DNA from 2 places in the Solibacillus sp. GQ1 genome. Region 2 is predicted to be linked to the other one. Evidence: riboswitches for the same ligand, from Rfam matches in the RefSeq annotation. Region 2 holds a riboswitch; the other holds the start of a gene.
The links. A riboswitch is a leader RNA that binds a small molecule or an ion and turns the genes downstream of it on or off. The one in region 2 is predicted to bind cobalamin.

Region 1 (9,336 bases), on a different contig from region 2:
TGACACAGGTAAACGGATGATTATCATGGACAGATGCATTTAATAATATAGGAATTTCTTCTTTCATTACGGATAGTAATGTCAGGAACATTTCCTCTACCGCCTGCTTCACTTTCATCATTGGTACTAAATAGAGCTGACAGAAAATCTGAGAGGAAGGAGATAATAGCACATTAAAATGCTTTCCTATAAGATGCTCAGATGATGGATAGTGCAGCAAATTTAGCATTGTCTTATTTATAGTAAGTATTTCACCTTGTGCAGATAGAGTGAGAAGCCCGCATGGAGCGTTTTCTATGAGTTCATCCATTTATAAATCCCACACCCTCACCGATAAGGGGCACAGATTGCTCCAATAAATAATCTTTAATCAATTGAATGGTTTCCTCTGGGTCGCTCATATGTGGACAGTGACCGATTGCATTCATATAGACAATCGTGCTGTTTGGCATATTCTCATGTAAGTACTCGCCAACTACCTTTGGTGCAATGACATCTTCCGAGCATTGTAAAATAAGGGAAGGTACCGTAGCTTTCGGAACATCTTTACGACTATCAGTAAAGAAGCAAGCCTTTGCAAAAGTATTGGCGAATAAAGGATCGGTAGAACAGAAACGATCTTCCAAATCTTTTGCCACACCTGCTTTTGCCGTATTGTTTAATAATGTAATCGAGAAAGCATTGGCCCAGCCGATATAATTTTTTTCCATCATGTCCATTAAATTGAGTAAGTCCTTCTTTTCAAAACCACCGTAGTATACAGGCGGATCATTTATATAGCTTGGCGACGGAGCAATCATGATTATTTGTGAAAAATATTCCGGTTTCTCTAACGAAGCCAATAAACCGATCATACTACTTACCGAGTGACCGACAAAAACAGCATCCTTTAAATAGAGCGCTTCACAAACATCCAATAGATCCTGTACGTAACCGGACAGTTCTCCATACTTTACAAGGTCAAAAGCTGTAATATCTGAATTTCCAAACCCGACATAATCAAATAAAACCACTTGATAATCCTCTTCAAAAGCAGGGAAAATGTCATTCCATACCGTTTGGTCGCAACCAAATCCCGCAGCGAATATTAGAGGTTTTTTACCTTTACCTCGAATATGTACGTTATTACGTTTAACCGTATTTTGAATCATGAAATAGCACTCCCTTCAAATGGTAACCTATAACATTTTAGATTTATATATGTTTAAAACATAAAAGTTTATCTTCTATTTAACAATCATTCTGTATGATATTGGGTTATAAGTAAAGGGATATGGATATTTATTACTTGGAATCTATCACTTTTCGGTTATAATTTCAATTCAAATAGAATTGGGGAGAGAAGTTTAATAAAAATCAACAATATGTTGAATATTGTGCATTGCTTCCATTACTCGTCCATTTTAAAATAAGAGTATGAAATGAACAAGTTGTTCAATTTTGAGGAGGAAGCAAACAATGAGTAAAGTATCTAAACTATTAATGGCAATTGCTAGTATTATATTAATCGGATTTGTGGGGAAAGCGTTTATTCTGGATGAAGCGGTGAAAGGGTATTTAATAACGTTCTTTTTTGTCGGAGCAGGATTGGCGCTGTTACGTTTATTTATTAACTCGATGATCGGTAAAATGAAAGGGAAACCTATTGTTGTGAAAATCGGATTCTTCGCTGTACTTTTAGGTCTAGGTATACCGTTCCAAAACTGGTTCCGTACAGAAGTCATTTTCTCGATGAGTAAAGCGTTTATTGTGCCAAGTATTTCAGTGATGGTTGCAAGTGTCGTGTTGATGACAATTGTGTATGGCATTATTGGGAAACATATTCAAGCAGCGCGTGTAGAGGAGCTTCAATTAAATTAACAGGACGGTGGGAAGGTTCTCACTTTCAAATAAAGAAAGCCGATTCGTACTTGAAATTTCGTACGGATCGGCGTTTTAGCGGACGCGATTCTGTAATAGGAATCAGCGTCCGTTTTTAATAGTGGGTATTGTTAAACAACACATCCTTTTATAGTCGAAATCTTAAAGAAGTCTTGGGACGGAAGCCCTCATTCCATCATTATTATCTCAATAAAATATCCATTTATATTTTAAAATGTGCTACATTATAAGGAAAAAGTGTTAATTAAGAGAGGGTGAACCAAAAATGGGTTCGCAATTGACTATGTATATTACGCTTGTTTGCACGTCAGGCGTACTGAATTTGTACTTATGTCTCTATGCCTTTAGCAAACGTCATAAATATACAAATATCGCAAATTATTTTATTTTATATACAGCAGCCATTAGTATTTACTGTTTTGCTTCGGCTATGTCTTTAATATCGACGACGCTCGAACAAATCAGTTTCTGGAATACCGTTCTCTACATCGGGATGCCTACATCTGCAACATTAGGTTTACTGTATGTCATGAGCTATTTAGGATTTAAGCTGACGGTTAGAAGAAGCATGCTCATACTTCTTGTTCCGATTATTACAATTATTATGGTAGCGACAAATCACTGGCATCATCTTCATTATCGTGTATTTGAACTGGACCCGAATTTAGGGGCACCTTTTGTTTATCAGGAGATTGGCATGTGGTATATGGTGCACGGTGTCTACACATTTGCCAGCATGTTTGTCGCGTTTTTGCTGTTGATTTCTCATTGGAAGGAAACGGCGAAAGTATACCGCCCCCAATTGATTGCGTTAATGTTCGGCCAGCTTGTTCCGATAGTGACAGCGTTTCTTTATTTGAACGGATTCACACCTCCAGGAGTGGATCCGGTACCAATGATTTTATGGCTTTCTTCATTATTATACTTGTGGGCAATCAGCACATCGCAGCTGTTTCGGATTATGCCGATTGCGAAAGATAAAATCTATAATAGTATCAATGATGGGGCCATCGTATTGGACGATTCATACCGGCTTATTGAATTCAATCAAGCTTCCAAAGTGATGTTGCCTAATTTGAACAAATCGATGTTTGGCAAAAACTTCGTGAAGTTTTGGAATGAGCAGACAGGAGAGGCCCTGCCATTCAAATTAACGGCCGATATCGAGTACGTTCAAGAAGTAAGGTTATGCTCCGAACATGCGGAGCGGGTTTATCAAGTCCGTATTACTTCACTGGAACAAGCGAGAAACAGTAAAGGTCTGTTGCTGGTTTTTACGGATATTACGGAGATCAAAAGACTGCAGGAAAAATTGGAGCAGCAAGCTTATTACGATGAGCTGACAAAGATTTATAATCGCCGTGCATTTCTACAGCAAAGTGAGCAGGATTTTCAGAAAGCTAAGGAAACAGGTTTACCATTTACGGCCCTATTAATGGATATCGATCACTTTAAACGGGTGAATGATACGTACGGGCATCATATTGGGGACCAATTGCTCGTGCACGTCGTAAATGCTTGCAAAACACAACTGCTGGAAAGCCATTTCTTCGCGCGATACGGCGGGGAAGAATTCGTCATTGCGCTGAAAGGTTTCAATGAAGCAGAAGGTGAAATACTAGCCAACCAGCTTCGAACTGCCGTTGAGCAGGCACCCCTCATGACAGAAGTAGGGAATCTTTCAGTTACTTTAAGTATTGGTGTGGCGGAAGTGGTGGACTGGACAGAGGAAACACTGCATCAGCTATTGCATAAGGCAGATACCGCTTTATATGCTGCGAAGGAAGAAGGTCGTAACCGCGTGAAAGTGTATGCGGAAAGTGAGAGCGTACTTAGTTGATAGGGTGAAACCGGCATGGAGAAATTCATGCCGGTTTTTTAATTTGTTGAAGGGCGCTGTAAGTTTTATAAGCCGGACTCTGTACTACCTTGTTTTAGGAGAATATGTTAGTATAGTAAAATAATAACTAAAGGGGGAGAGCGGGTATGACACAGAATTCAAAGACGATTTCTGTAAGTATTAGCTTAATCCTAGCTCAAACCGTGTTTATTGGATTTTTAATTAAAAATATACAGCTATATATTAATCAGCCGTCGATCGTTGCAAAATGGCTTGCGGGAATTTCTTTTTTCATATTTATGTTGCTGTTCATCGTCTCGTTATGGGCGACAATTAAACTTTTAAAAGGAAAAGATACAGGGGGATTGTGATGATTGGATATATTCTAACAGGGTTATTATTAATCTTTGCGACTCGGAAATTTTATAAGCATAGGGCGGTTTTTAAACAGCTTTCAAAAAAAGAATGGCTACAATTTGGCGCAGGTTTTTTATTGGCATGGGCTGGAGCTGTTTTCATCATTATAGGTGGATCCAACATAACGAATATGATTGAAATCACATGGTTAAAAAACCTTATGGAAATTGGAGTGATTTTGATTGGCTTGGCTTTGGCAGGAATTATTATGAGTAAAGTCTTACCGTATAAAATAAAGGAGTTTTATTTGGGAGATTAGTGAAACGGGGAAAATTGAAATGGATGATAGGATTGGATTTGCAGTAGTTGGGATCATTATTGCAGGTTTAACTTATGCTTTAATTAAACAAATTATAGAGACAAAGCATAGCAGGAACGGCATTGGCAGCCCGCTGTATCGAAAACAATTGGCAAGAAAAAATAAAGTGATGACAGTTGCGTTAATTGGAGTAATAGTATTTTACACATTAAATATCATGAGCGTTATCGCTTCATCTATTCCGGTATCAAACAGCATTACTGTACTCGGTACTTTTTTAAGTTTTTTTGTTTACTTTTTTGCAAGGATAATAATGAAACCGCAGCTGGGTGATCAGCGTAGGAATTTAAGCCTTTATTAATAGGAGAGTGCTGCGATGAGTAAACGCTTTACAAATTTAGACCACGATGACCGGCTCGGTACTTTTAAAGATGTCCTGAAATGGCAGCGATCAAAGCAAAAGAAAGTTGTCGATTACGAAGTACCGCAGTGTGAGGAAAAGCAAATTGCGTTTCTAAAAAGTAATCGCACGGAGCAGTCCGTTACGTGGATCGGCCACTCGACCTTTTTGATTCAAAAAGAAGGGCTCAATATTTTAACGGACCCGGTTTGGGCAAATTGGATGGGTGTAGCGAAACGGTTGGCAGAGCCGGGGGTGCGGCTGGATGAATTACCGGACATTGATATTGTCCTCATTTCACACTCGCATTACGATCACCTGCACGTACCGACGTTAAAGAAATTGAAAAAACGAAATCCCAACGTATTGTTTCTTATTCCGGAAGGGCTCGGTTATTTAATGAAGCGTCATAAGTTGCACAACTTTATCGAGCTATCATGGTATGACAAGCATGAATCAAGTGCGCTTGAAATTCATTTCGTTCCTGCAAACCATTGGACAAGACGCATGCCTTGGGATACGAATACATCGCATTGGGGCGGCTTCATATTGCAAACGGCATCGGATGCGCAAAGTATTTATTACGCCGGAGATAGCGGGTATTTTAGAGGCTTCAAAGATATTGGCGAACGCTTCAACATACATACAGCGCTAATGCCAATCGGTGCATATGAGCCGGAATGGTTTATGCATGCCTCCCACGTGACACCGGAAGAAGCGATCCAGGCGTTTTGTGAGGTCGGAGCGAAAGTGTTTATTCCGATGCATTACGGTGCCTATATGCTGGCGGATGATACACCGAAAGAAGCGATTGACCGGCTGCATGATCATTGGCAGCGCGCGGATTTGGAAGAGGTGGAACTGAAAACGTTGTCGATTGGGGAGACGTATAGAAGCTGAATGCATAGACCCCTTGACGAGAAGACAGGTTCAAAGTAAAGTAATGTTAAATTCATCAAGCATTAGGTGCCCGTTAAGGGAGAATAGGGAATAAAGTGAAAAGCTTTAGCGTAATCCCAACACTGTATAGAGGAGTTTCATAGCAAAGCCCACTGGATGTCAATCTGGGAAGGGGCTATGAAATCATGAATCTGAGCCAGGAGACCTGCCTAAGTATGCTTACTTTTTATAGACACTGGATATGTCTGTAGTTTATTTGTTATCGAATAAACTGCAGGCTATTTTTATTGTCAAAAATTCATTCTAATGGGGGAAACGAAACATGAAATTACTACAGCAAACGATTGAACAAATTCAAGAAATCGACCGACAAATGGAAGACAAAGCACGTCAGTACATAGACTCATTAGCTAAACCGCCTCAAAGCTTAGGGAAGCTCGAATCTTTAGCTATGCAAATTGCTACAATTACCGGTGAGCTTGCGCCGAAAATCGATAACAAAGCGATGATCGTCATGGCTGCAGACCACGGAGTATATGAGGAAGGGGTAACGCCGAACCCGCAAGGTACAACGGTATTCCAAACACTTTCCTTTCCAAAAGGGACGACAGGAATGTGTACGATTGCGAAAATCACGAATGCACAAGTCATTCCGGTAGATATCGGAGTAAAAGAAGATTTACCTCAAGACGCAGGGGTCATTATTAAAAAGGTGAAATACGGGACGGACAATATGGCGAAAGGTCCAGCGATGACCCGAGAAAAAGCGATTCAGGCAATTGAAGTAGGGATTGAAGTCGCAACAGAAGCGATCCAAAACGGTATCAATCTTATCGGTACAGGTGAAATGGGCATAGGAAATACGACGCCAAGTGCTGCGGTTCTTTCGGTACTTCATGGCTGTGATCCTATGGAAGTAACGGGCTTCGGCGCTGGTGTCGGGGCTGGCGGCATTAAATATAAAGCCGAAGTTATTCGAAAAGCAATTGCATTGAATGAGCCGAATGCGGATGATCCGATTGATGTTGTCGCGAAAGTCGGCGGACTGGAGATTTGCGGGATGGCAGGAATCTTCCTTGCAGCAGCAGCGAATCGTGTGCCGGTCGTTGTTGACGGGTATATTTCAACCGTTTCAGCATTAATCGCCTATAAATTAAATCCGAATGTGAAAGCATATTTGATACCGTCACATTTATCGGAAGAACCAGGTGCAAAAATTGCGGCCGAGCTTTTAGGGCTGGAACCGATGCTGCATATGAATATGCGACTTGGAGAAGGATCGGGTGCTGCATTAGCGTTCCCGATTCTTGATGCGGCTTGTTCGATGATTACGAATATGGTCACGTTGGAAGAAGCGGCAGCGCTATTAGTAGCCAAGTAGAATAAAAAAATTCATATAATAAAATTCAATAAAAAGGCTACATTAAAAGAAACAATTACTTTAAATGTAGCCTTTTTTCTATAATTAAAGTGTTCCCGGAAAATAAGTACGGCTTTTCAGTCTATTCCATTTATCTTACCAGTAAAATACCAATAAGCGGAACTTTATCGTTTATTTTGCCAAGCAGAGTACGATAAAGAAAGCCCAACCCAATCCTCGTAAATGTAGTGTGCGAGCAAAACATTACAAGTAGTGGATAGAACTTGATATTATTTTACAGAAAATTCAGTGAAATTCAAGCGATAGTCCTGTCAAATGCGTTTCCTCTGTAATATCCTATATTAATTAAATGTAAAAACATATCCGAACTGTTAATAATACCTAAAAAAGTGCTTTTTTATTCAACCATGGAATAAAGTAAGCGGTAAATAGGGTATGGAAACGTAAGACCAATAAAAAGGAGAGGCGGGAGGGGCATTAAAAGGAACGGGGTGATCACTATTTCTCCGTATGTGAAAGGTCGTTTTTGAATATATTCGAGAAAAGGATGAGGATAATATGAATCAAATTTTCAAAAAAGATGAGTTTATTATTATTCCTTTTTATAAAGGGCGAAAGCAGGAATTTATGGTCGTCAATACGAAGAAGGAATTTAAAAATGGACATACGCACTTAAAGTCATTTAAGATGGCCAAGTATTTGATCAATCTTGCGCGTTGCCAAAAAATCAATTCCGGATTAAGACCATATTTATTAACAAGCCTTACAAGAATATCGGCAGACCGTGAATATATTCAAAAATTAGAAGAGCTTCTAGCTGTGAAAAGAAGTAAAGGGTCAAAAGCTTCCTATTATAATAAAGCAATCTAATTGTACGTAATCACGTCAATAAAAATAGATAGACCGCTTTTTCAAGAAATTGAAAGAGCGGTTTTTTGCATGGAACTTTTTTTGGGGTGGAGCTCATCACCTGAGAACTTACAATGTAACTAAATCATTTTTAATAAAGCTTCTTCGCCAATCATGCCTTCTTCAATGCCGTACGCTCTCGCTTCGTATGTGACAGATTCCAGTGGCGCTTTTAGTAAGTCATCGATCGTTCGAACACCTACTGCACGACCCGCAATGATTTTGCGATCGGCCAACTTTTCATTTAACAGGCCAACATCGAGTGCACCACACATAATGTACCCATGCTCATTCGAAATCGTTAGCAAGGTTGTTTTAGGTAATTGAACCGTTACCGCAGTAAATAAATGACCTTGAAGATCAATCGTTTCCGTATAGACGATAACCTTCTCCCCCTTTCATATAAATCATATGAAAGAATTGAAAAATGGTACTTGTTTTTGTGGAAAATTTAAGTAAGGTATTTTAAAAGAGCAGCTTTTTCCACTTTCGCCAGCTTTCGTTCTACATTCAAGGTGCCAAGTTCTACTTTCTGGCCGAACTGTTCTACTTTCAAACCGGAGTTTTCTAATATTCCCGAACCATTCCTCTTTTGAGCCAAGTTGTTCTACTTTTCCTAGCTTTCGTTCTACATTCAAGGCACAGAATTCTACTTTCGCCCCGATCTGTTCTACTTTCAACCCGGAACTTTCTACTTTCCTCGGTCTTTCATTTCACCCAGCACAACAATACTTACAAACTCTAACAAATCCTTCATATGACCTTAACATTCCACCTTTACACTTAGAAAAAATGTAAAGGTGGAATGTTGTCTATGTCTAGGAAATTATTAGCTGCTGCACTTATTGGAGCGACGGTCACTACACCTGCCATTGTCGCAGAAGCAGCATTAAGTTTGGATGCCCGCTATGATTCAGGTGTTCAAAATGAAGATGGCGGTACAACGGAAATCGTTGCGTATAACCCGCACTCACATGCAACATATGTCGTAAATGGCGAAACGAAAAAAATCGAAGCAATCTCACTCAACTATACAAAAGACGAAGCAATGAATTTAAAGCCTTTCCTTTCGATTGATATCGCGAAAACGATTGCCTCATTCGACCAAACTTTTGAATACGGGGACTTAACAAGTATTACGGTGCATCCGAAAGAAAATGTGATTGCGGTGTCTGTACAGGCAAAAGGCTACAATACTGACGGTTATGCCGTGATACTCACTGGTGAAGGGAAGCTTCTTGGCGCTACAAAAGTAGGCAGTCAACCGGATAACATTACATTCACAACAGACGGGACGAAGCTTTTAACGGCAAATGAAGGTGAACCGCGTGAAGGTTATGGCAAGGATA
Region 2 (9,336 bases):
TTTTGCGAATTAATTCTGAATGAGCAATTTACTGAAGAACAATTAGTATTAATATTAAAAACATGTTCGGATGATGAGCACCTTTATTTAAATATTACACAGAGCAATCCTTCTGATGATGTATTTACAAGATCGTTTTCGGCACTCGTTATCACCCTCATTTTAGGGAAAGATCTTGAAAATAGAAGTTTGCCAGAAGAACTTGTTGTTGAGGCTATTCACCGAAGTATTCATTATTTATTTCTTGAGAAGGATTTCCGGGGATTCGACACTACAAAGGGCTGGGCACATGCGGTTGCACATGGAAGTGACTTATTAACAGAAGCAATTAGACATCCGTTGATGAAGGATTCCAAATTATTATGTAATGCATTACAAAGTTTAAAAAGCTGTCTTCATACTGAATATGCTTTAATCGATGAGGAAGAAGAGCGTATGTTACCGGTCATTGATGCGTTACTGGATAAGGGACTGACGGATGAGCAATTGGTAACGTGGCTAAAAGGATTGCATTACATAGAAGTAGAGGATTGGCATAAGAAATACCGGTATGAATGGAACGTAAAGAAATTTGAGGCAACATTATTAAAACATTTATTAAAATCGACCAAATGTACAAAAACAGCCGATTGGATTATTTTTGGAAATTCAACTTTTGTTTAGTAAGGAGTTGAAAAATTGAGACGTATTTTTTTAATGATACTGCCATTCATTTTATACATAACAGGCTTACTCGCATATTATTTTGATAAGATTAACGGTTATCAATTTATTATTTTTATTATAGTGGGCCTGGGTATTTCAATTTTCGGATTCTTTGTTTACCGGAACCAGAAGAAGTTGAAAGCAGCTTTTTTAGGGATTTTTTATATACTAGCCCTATTAGCTGTCTTTGAAAGCCGACTGATTGATTATGAAAAATATACTTATTTTCTTATGTCATATAACGAGCCTTTTGAAATAGTGAAAGACTCAGGAATCAATGTATTGGCAGTCGAAGTGATTGAGATCCCATATATAACGGACTTGAACTACTTAATTCATACTATGGAATTTTCAACTAATAAAGAAGTTTTGGATGCGGAAGTTGTTACGAATAAAATCCGGTATCGTTCGAAAAATGAAGAATTACTTAGTTATGTACGTCCTACGGAGAAACATTTTGAGACAATGAAGGAAAATGTCATTGCTTATTTACCAGAAAACGCTTTTGCTATTAATCAATTTTTAGAAAGAGAAGATATAGAAGGTGACAGTGCAGGACTTGCCACTGTATTAAGCGCTCTTATCGAAAATGGTGACGTTAACAATAATATTCCGATTGCCGTAACTGGAGCGATTGATAGCAAAGGAAATGTGAAGGAGATCGGTTCAATAAAAGCGAAAACTTTGATTGCCGAACAAAGCGGTTTTTCTTATATTTTTTTGCCTGATGAGAATGCAGAAGAGGCAAGGAAAGTGAAAAAAGATGAGCAGCTTAATATAGAAATTATCGCTGTGGCATCTATAGAAAATGCTGTAACTGATATAGAAAAACTAAATGAAATAGAGTCATTAAATAAATAAAATGAAAAACAGAAAATAAACAACCTTTGTTAATTAAGATAGGAAATTAATGTGCAAAGGACCGAAATAATGAAGGGACAATGCTTTATCTTCACTGAAAAAAACTGATATCATAATAATTGTTCTATCATTTTTTAATAGACTATGTTATTTTTATAATAATTTAATAATTTGCAATTTAAATAAGTGCTTACAGAATTTTGTAAGGTAAAAGGGAAATTAGTGAAAGACTAATGCAGCCCCCGCTACTGTAATAGCTGATGAAATCACAATGAATCACTGTCGTAAAGATGGGAAGATGTGAAAGTAAAAGGAAGCTTAAGCCAGGAAACCTGCTTATTTAAACGATACTTACTTTTCGGAGGGAGAAGTATAGGCGAAACAAGTAATTGTTTTTGTGTTTTTCTATACTTTTTTAGTATTAATTTCACATGCCCGTACCTCTTTCTAACGAGAGGTGCGGGCTTTTTTTATTTCTTAGTGGATAAGCAATACTAGTTTTTAATGAAATCCACATAAGAAAAATTATCATCACGTCCTATTTGGTGCGCGATGTATTTTTCTAATAGGGAGGGTGTTTACATGCAAAAAGGAAAGATCTTTGTTGTAGGGTTCGGACCTGGAGATCGGGAACATATAACAAAACGTGCAGTCGATGCACTACAGCAAAGTGATCACATTATGGGCTACAAAACGTATGTTGAACTGATTGAGCACTTAGTGACGGCGAAAACTATCGTCAGTACGGGAATGACTGAAGAAGTTTCACGTGCGCAAGAAGCTGTAAAACAGGCTGAAGCCGGCCATATAGTTGCTGTTATTTCCAGTGGTGATGCAGGTGTTTACGGAATGGCAGGCCTCGTATATGAAGTATTAATCGAAAAGGGATGGACTGCAAAAGAAGGGATTGAAGTAGAAGTCGTTCCGGGTATATCAGCGATTAACTCCTGTGCAAGTTTACTTGGCGCTCCTGTTATGCATGATTCGTGCACAATTAGTTTAAGTGACCATTTAACACCATGGACGGTCATCGAAAAACGGATTGAGGCAGCGGCAATGGCAGACTTTGTCGTTGCGTTTTACAATCCTAAATCCGGCAGACGGACAAGACAAATTGTGGAAGCACAACGAATATTGCTTAAGTATCGTTCACCTGATACACCTGTCGGATTAGTAAAAGCGGCCTATCGGGATACGCAGGACATTGTGTTAACAACACTAGAAGAAATGCTCGAACATGATATCGGAATGCTGACAACGGTCGTCGTTGGGAATTCCTCAACATTTTACTACGATAATAAAATCATTACACCGCGTGGTTATCAGCGAAAATATACTTTAGGGCAAGAAAAACAACTATTAAAACCGCACCAACGTTTGAAAAAAGAAGCGGAACCTTGGGCGTTGGATCAGGAAACGGGTGAAGCAAAGACCGGGTATGAAAAAATTGAAGCTATAGAGAAAAAAATAGTTGAACCAGCAGCCATTAAAACAACCGCATTACAGCTTGCAAATGAAGCATTAGCGCTCGTACATAAAGAAACGTCAGCAGTAAAAGTTGAAGAAAATCCTTTTTTAGTGCAGCAAGAAGTGGAATCCATATTTGAGTTTGCTATATCACCAGGTGTTGCCAGTAAAATGATTACACCTGCACAAATGATTACATTGGCAGAGGTTGTAGGAGAACGGGGTACGATGGAATATACGCCTGATCACCGTCTCGTGTTGAAGGTACCAACTGATTCACCTCAAAGAATCGTAGAAACGGTAGAAAAAACGGGTTTACTTGTTCAACCTGTCGGCGACGTAGTAATCGTCAAGGCGTGTGATTTCTGTTACGGCGAAAAAGCCGAATCCATTCCATATGCTGAAGAGATTATGGAAACACTTGGTGGCATTAAAATGCCGAAAGAACTACATGTCGGTTTTAACGGTTGCGGAATGGCATGTTATCGCGCGGTTTTTGATGATATCGGCATTGTTTACCGCAAGAAAAAGTTTGATTTGTTTATCGGTTCCAAACCAGTTGGACGAACAGCACATGCAGCACAACCTGTCCTTGAAGGGATCGATCCCGAAAAATTGATTCCTTTACTAACAGAAATCGTTGCGGACTATAAAGAAAATGCACATCCGAATGAACGTTTTTTCAAATATTTTAAACGTGTAAAAAAAATCCTGAATTTCAATTATGTTGATATGTCATGCAAAATTAAAGTGGAAGAGGCCCCTTGTGGAGATTAGGTGAAATGATGATTTTATTTTTAGCTGGAACAAGTGATGCAAGAGAGCTGGCTGTTCAATTAATGCAAGCGGGACAAGAATTGGTGGCGACTGTCGTGACGGAATCTGCTGCAGCGAGTCTACAGGAAGCGAATGTTCCGTACCATGTCGGTCGTTTAACAGAACAGCAAATGAAGGAACTAATTGAAGAACGGCGGGTAACAACGGTGGTAGATGCAAGTCATCCGTATGCAGAAGAGGCTTCCAACACAGCGATGGCCGCTGCAAATTTAACGGGTATTCCCTATATTCGATATGAACGTCCGCAGCAAAGTTATGTACATCCGCTTGTTACGGAAGTGGAAACGTATACAGAAGCGGCAATTGCTGCATCTGCATATTCAGGAACAATTATGTTGACAACAGGCAGTAAAACGCTTGCCGTTTTTACGGAGCAATTATTACATAACGAAAATATTCGTCTAGTATGCCGGATGCTGCCAAATAAAGAGAATATGGAGAAATGCGATACTCTTGGGGTGAAGCAGCGCGATATTATCGCAATCCAAGGACCGTTTTCTAAAGAATTGAATAAAGCGCTTTACGAACAGTTCAGCACAACACTTATTATTACAAAGGAAAGCGGGAAAGTCGGTTCGGTAGACGAAAAGATGGATGCGGCTCTGGAAATTGGTATTCCCGTCATCTTAATTAAAAGACCAAAAATACAATATGAAAACTTATGCACTTCATTTGAAGAAGTGTTTGAAAAATTAGGAGAAATAACAATGGCAAATATGAATTTTAATACAGACTTCGTACCACTAACAGTAGACCCGGACAAAATTTATGACTATAGTTTTGCGATGATTAAAGAAGAAATGGGCGAGCATCCATTTACGGATGAACAATGGCTTGTTGTTCGCCGCGTTATCCATGCTTCAGCAGACTTCGAACTGGGCCGCAGCATGATTTTTACGGATGATGCGATTGAAGCAGGAATTCAGTCAATTTTAGCTGGACGTCATGTTGTTGCCGATGTTCAGATGATTGAAAGTGGATCAGGGCGTAAACGATTCCAAAAACATGGCGGGGATTTACATTGTTATATCGCAGATGAAGATGTATCAATCGAAGCAAAAAAACTGGGAACAACCCGTGCAATTATTTCGATGCAAAAGGCGACTCAATTACAAGAAGGCGGTATTTATGCAATTGGGAATGCCCCAACAGCTCTACTTGAATTAATTCGTCTGATTAAAGAAGGCCTTGCAAAGCCGGATTTAATTATTGGGATGCCTGTTGGGTTCGTTTCGGCAGCAGAATCGAAAGCGGAATTAGCGATTTTAGAAGGAATTCCGTTTATTACGAATGTAGGAAGAAAAGGTGGTAGTACTGTAACCGTCGCAGCACTAAATGCCATCTCAATCATGGCAGATGAACGAGCAAAAGAAGCGAAATAAAAAAGATCCGTCGGAAATGCGTCACGGCTACACAACAGGAGCTTGTGCAACTGCGATGACAAAAGCTGCCTTGTACGCACTTGTGACCGGAGAAGTTCCTGAACATGTAACGATTCATTTACCTGTAGGAAAGGATGCCACATTTACGGTGGTATCTTTTGCAGTAAAGGAAAATGAAGTGATGTGTGAAACGATTAAGGATGCAGGGGATGATCCGGATGCAACACATAAAGCACGTATTCAAAGTACGGTTCGTTTTATAGAGAAAAGCGGTGTTCACTTAGATGGTGGAATCGGTGTTGGTCGTGTAACAAAAGCAGGACTGCCCGTGCCTGTCGGAGAAGCGGCAATTAACCCTGTTCCGAGAAAAATGCTTCATGGTGTCGTCGAAGAGGCGATTCAACTTTTCCAAATTGACAAAGGAATCGAAGTGATCATTTCCGTTCCGGACGGTGAGGAAATCGCGAAGAAGACATTAAATGCAAGGCTGGGAATACTGGGTGGCATTTCCATATTAGGTACGCGCGGAACGGTCGTACCCTTTTCAAGTTCTGCCTATATGGCTAGTATCGTGCAGGCAATTAGTGTTGCAAAAGAGGCAGGCTGTGACCATCTTGTCATTACAACCGGCGGACGCAGTGAAAAATATGCAATGAAGCAATATCCGCATTTACCGGAAGAAGCATTTATAGAGATGGGGGATTTCGTCGGTTTTACGTTAAAGCATATCGCCCGTAAAGAGATTCCCCAAGTGTCACTTGTGGGGATGATGGGGAAATTTTCAAAGGTAGCACAGGGTGTCATGATGGTGCATTCAAAAAGTGCGCCGATCAGTTTCCCATTTTTGGCTGAAGTTGCGAAAAAAGCCGGAGCTGATCCAGAAATAATCGAGCAAATATTACATGCGAATACGGCATCACAAGTAGGAGAAATCATGCAGGGGAATGACCAGTTTTTTGAAGCGCTTTGTAAAAACTGCTGTTACTTTGCACTGGATCATATGAAAGCGAAATTACGTGTTTCCACATCGCTGTATGCAATGAACGGGGACATGCTAGGAAAGGCTGAGAATATTGAACAATTGGATGAAAATGATTGGTATCGGGGATAACGGATCAGCAAGTTTACTCCCTCAATATATCGCTTGGATTGAATCAAGTGAAGTACTAGTTGGTGGTGAGCGTCATCTAGACTTTTTCCCGGATTACACTGGCGAAAAGATCATTATAAAAGGTGGACTATCACAATTAGTGGAAAAGCTGCAAGAAGAAAAAAGAAACATCGTTATTCTAGTATCTGGTGACCCGCTATTTTACGGACTAGGCGGTGTTTTGGCGAAGAAGCTCCCGTTAGAAATTTACCCTTATGCCAGCTCTGTTCAATTAGCATTTACAAGAATGCAGGAAAGCTGGCAGGATGCCTATTTAACGAGTGTTCATGGCCGGTCAATGAAGGGGCTTGCCCAAAAAATCGATGGCCGGAAAAAAATAGCGATATTGACCGATGAAGAAAATTCACCGAATGCACTTGCCCGCTATTTAAATGCGTTCGGCATGACCGAATACGATGCGTTTGTAGCAGAAAACTTGGAAGGTCCAACTGAACGATGTCGTCATCTTTCTTTGGATGAAATGGAGAAGGCCGAATTCTCACCATTGAATGTCGTTATTTTAAAGCAGCGTGAAGCTGTTGAGCGTGCGTCAATCGGTATTGATGATGACAAGTTTATTCAGCGGAAACCTGATAAAGGGCTCATCACAAAAAAGGAGATCCGAGTTCTTTGTTTACAAGCGCTGCAATTAAAAGAAACGAGTATCGCATGGGACATTGGGACATGCACAGGCTCAGTTGCCATTGAGATGTCAAAAATTGCGCGCGAAGGTCAAGTATTTGCGATAGAAAAAAATGAAGCCGATTTAGAAAACTGTCTTCAAAACCAGCATATTCATCGTACAGATTTTACAGCTGTTTTAGGAAAAGCTCCGGAAAGATTAGAAGAATTTCCTGATCCGGACGCCATTTTCATCGGTGGCAACGGCGGTAATATGGAGCAGTTGCTGCAACTATGTGTGAATCGATTAAAGCCAAATGGCCGCATTGTTATGAACATCGCAACAATTGAGAACTTAGCAGAAGCTATGGGGCATTTTAAAAAGTTCAATTGTGATGTTTCTGTACTGCAGGCACAAATCTCAAAAAGTAAGCCAATTTTAAATTTAACGCGTTTTGAACCGTTAAATCCAATTTTTATCGTAACAGCACAGAAAGGGTTGGAATTATGACAATCGGTACATTAATCGGATTAGGTGTTGGACCAGGTGATCCGGAACTTATTACAGTAAAAGCGTTTAGAATGTTGAAAGAATGCCCGGTCATTGCGTATCCACAAAAATTGCGCGGCAGTAAATCGTATGCCCAACGAATAATCGATGTGTACGTTAATCCGGCGGAAAAAGAAATGCTAGGGCTTGTATTTCCGATGACGAAGGACGAGGAGACGTTGCAGGAAGCATGGTCAAAATCCGCAGAGAAAATCTATGCACATTTGAAAGAAGGCCGAGATGTCGCATTTGTAACGGAAGGCGATCCGATGCTTTTTAGTACATATATACACTTGATGAAATTAATGAAGGAAATGCATCCCGACGTTCCAATGAAATCGATTGCAGGGATATCTTCATTTAATGGAACTGCCAATCGTTTAGGAATCCCATTGGCAGACGGCGATGATCATGTAGCAATGATTCCGGCGACTTCGGATATGGCAGAGATGCGTCGCGTTATTGAGACCCATGACGGGATTGTGTTCATTAAAGTAGCGAAAGTATTGGATGACATGCTCGATTTACTCAAAGAGATGAACTTACTTGAAAAAACGCATGTTGTGACAAAAGTAACTTCAGATGAAGAAATTATTTGGAAAACGAATGAATTGCGTGGAGCTGAGCTCAATTATTTATCATGTATGGTGGTGCGAAAATAATGAAGAAAATTTGGATTATAGGTGCTGGCCCCGGCGACCCGGATTTAATTACCGTAAAAGGCCTTAAACTTCTTCAACAGGCGGATGTTGTCATGTATACAGATTCGTTAGTTAGTGAAACGCTAGTTGCCGAAGCCCGAGCGGATGCAGAAGTAATCCGTACAGCAGGCATGCATTTACAGGAGATGGTTGATTGCATCGTTGAACGTGTCAATGCAGGGAAAATGGTTGTGCGTTTACATACGGGTGACCCGGCAATGTACGGGGCAACAATGGAACAAGTGGCATTGTTGAAAAAACATAATATTGGCTATGACGTTATTCCAGGTGTGAGTTCCGTATTTGCTGCCGCTGCAGCCGTAGGGGCAGAACTAACGGTTCCTGATTTAACGCAAACGTTAATCTTAACACGAGCAGAAGGACGTACACCGGTACCTGAGCGTGAAAAACTGCAAGCATTGGCAAGCCATCATTGCACAATTGCAATGTTTTTAAGTGCCACATTAACGAAAAAAATTACTAAAGAACTACAGGCTGCGGGCTGGTCGGACGATACACCGGTTGCCGTTATTCAACGGGCTTCATGGCCAGATCAAAAGATCGTTCGCACGACAATTGCTGAACTGGATGAAGCGATGCGGACAAACGGCATTCGCAAACATGCGATGATTTTAGCCGGCTGGGCACTTGATCCGAACATTCATGAAAAAGATTACCGTTCAAAATTGTATGATGCAACATTTACACATGGTTTTCGTAAAGGTGTGAAAGTCGATGATTAATTTACGTGAAGGGGAAATACCGGAAGTTCGTGTGACAAAACCTTATGCACTTGTAGCCATTACAAAGCACGGTGTGGCGAATGCGCGAAAGTATGCGGAGAAGTTTCCGTATGTCGATGTATATTATATGAAGAAATTTGAGCAGGGCGATGAGGCTGAAAAAAATATTCAATTATTTGACGGGACGGTGCGCCTGTTACTGCCTGCATTATTTAAAGCATATAAGTCGATGATATTGATTATTTCCCTTGGTGCAGTCGTTCGGATGATTGCCCCAATTTTAGTAGATAAAAAGAAAGATCCGGGTGTTCTTGTTGTT

Region 1: linked by a shared signal. The riboswitch ahead of cobT (nicotinate-nucleotide--dimethylbenzimidazole phosphoribosyltransferase) and the one ahead of cobJ (precorrin-3B C(17)-methyltransferase) in region 2 are both predicted to bind cobalamin.

What each region holds. Positions count from the first base shown of each region.
Region 1 is NZ_JCAXEX010000002.1:198,471-207,806, forward strand. Features, by position in the region: gene AC6CH1_RS13345 (SpoIIE family protein phosphatase) at 1-310, opposite strand, end outside; gene AC6CH1_RS13350 (alpha/beta fold hydrolase) at 303-1,151, opposite strand; gene AC6CH1_RS13355 (MFS transporter permease) at 1,459-1,860, shown strand; gene AC6CH1_RS13360 (histidine kinase N-terminal 7TM domain-containing diguanylate cyclase) at 2,147-3,721, shown strand; gene AC6CH1_RS13365 (hypothetical protein) at 3,868-4,092, shown strand; gene AC6CH1_RS13370 (hypothetical protein) at 4,092-4,397, shown strand; gene AC6CH1_RS13375 (4-aminobutyrate aminotransferase) at 4,417-4,758, shown strand; gene AC6CH1_RS13380 (MBL fold metallo-hydrolase) at 4,774-5,697, shown strand; cobalamin riboswitch at 5,745-5,924, shown strand; gene cobT (nicotinate-nucleotide--dimethylbenzimidazole phosphoribosyltransferase) at 6,020-7,078, shown strand; gene AC6CH1_RS13390 (hypothetical protein) at 7,637-7,948, shown strand; gene AC6CH1_RS13395 (YunC family protein) at 8,068-8,370, opposite strand; gene AC6CH1_RS13400 (choice-of-anchor I family protein) at 8,802-9,336, shown strand, end outside.
Region 2 is NZ_JCAXEX010000001.1:1,133,536-1,142,871, forward strand. Features, by position in the region: gene AC6CH1_RS05510 (DUF2785 domain-containing protein) at 1-663, shown strand, start outside; gene AC6CH1_RS05515 (S16 family serine protease) at 679-1,566, shown strand; cobalamin riboswitch at 1,734-1,920, shown strand; gene cobJ (precorrin-3B C(17)-methyltransferase) at 2,149-3,810, shown strand; partial or broken gene cobK (precorrin-6A reductase) at 3,819-4,568, shown strand; gene AC6CH1_RS05530 (precorrin-8X methylmutase) at 4,578-5,252, shown strand; gene AC6CH1_RS05535 (cobalt-precorrin-5B (C(1))-methyltransferase) at 5,227-6,363, shown strand; gene cbiE (precorrin-6y C5,15-methyltransferase (decarboxylating) subunit CbiE) at 6,338-7,534, shown strand; gene cobI (precorrin-2 C(20)-methyltransferase) at 7,531-8,235, shown strand; gene cobM (precorrin-4 C(11)-methyltransferase) at 8,235-9,017, shown strand; gene AC6CH1_RS05555 (cobalt-precorrin 5A hydrolase) at 9,010-9,336, shown strand, end outside.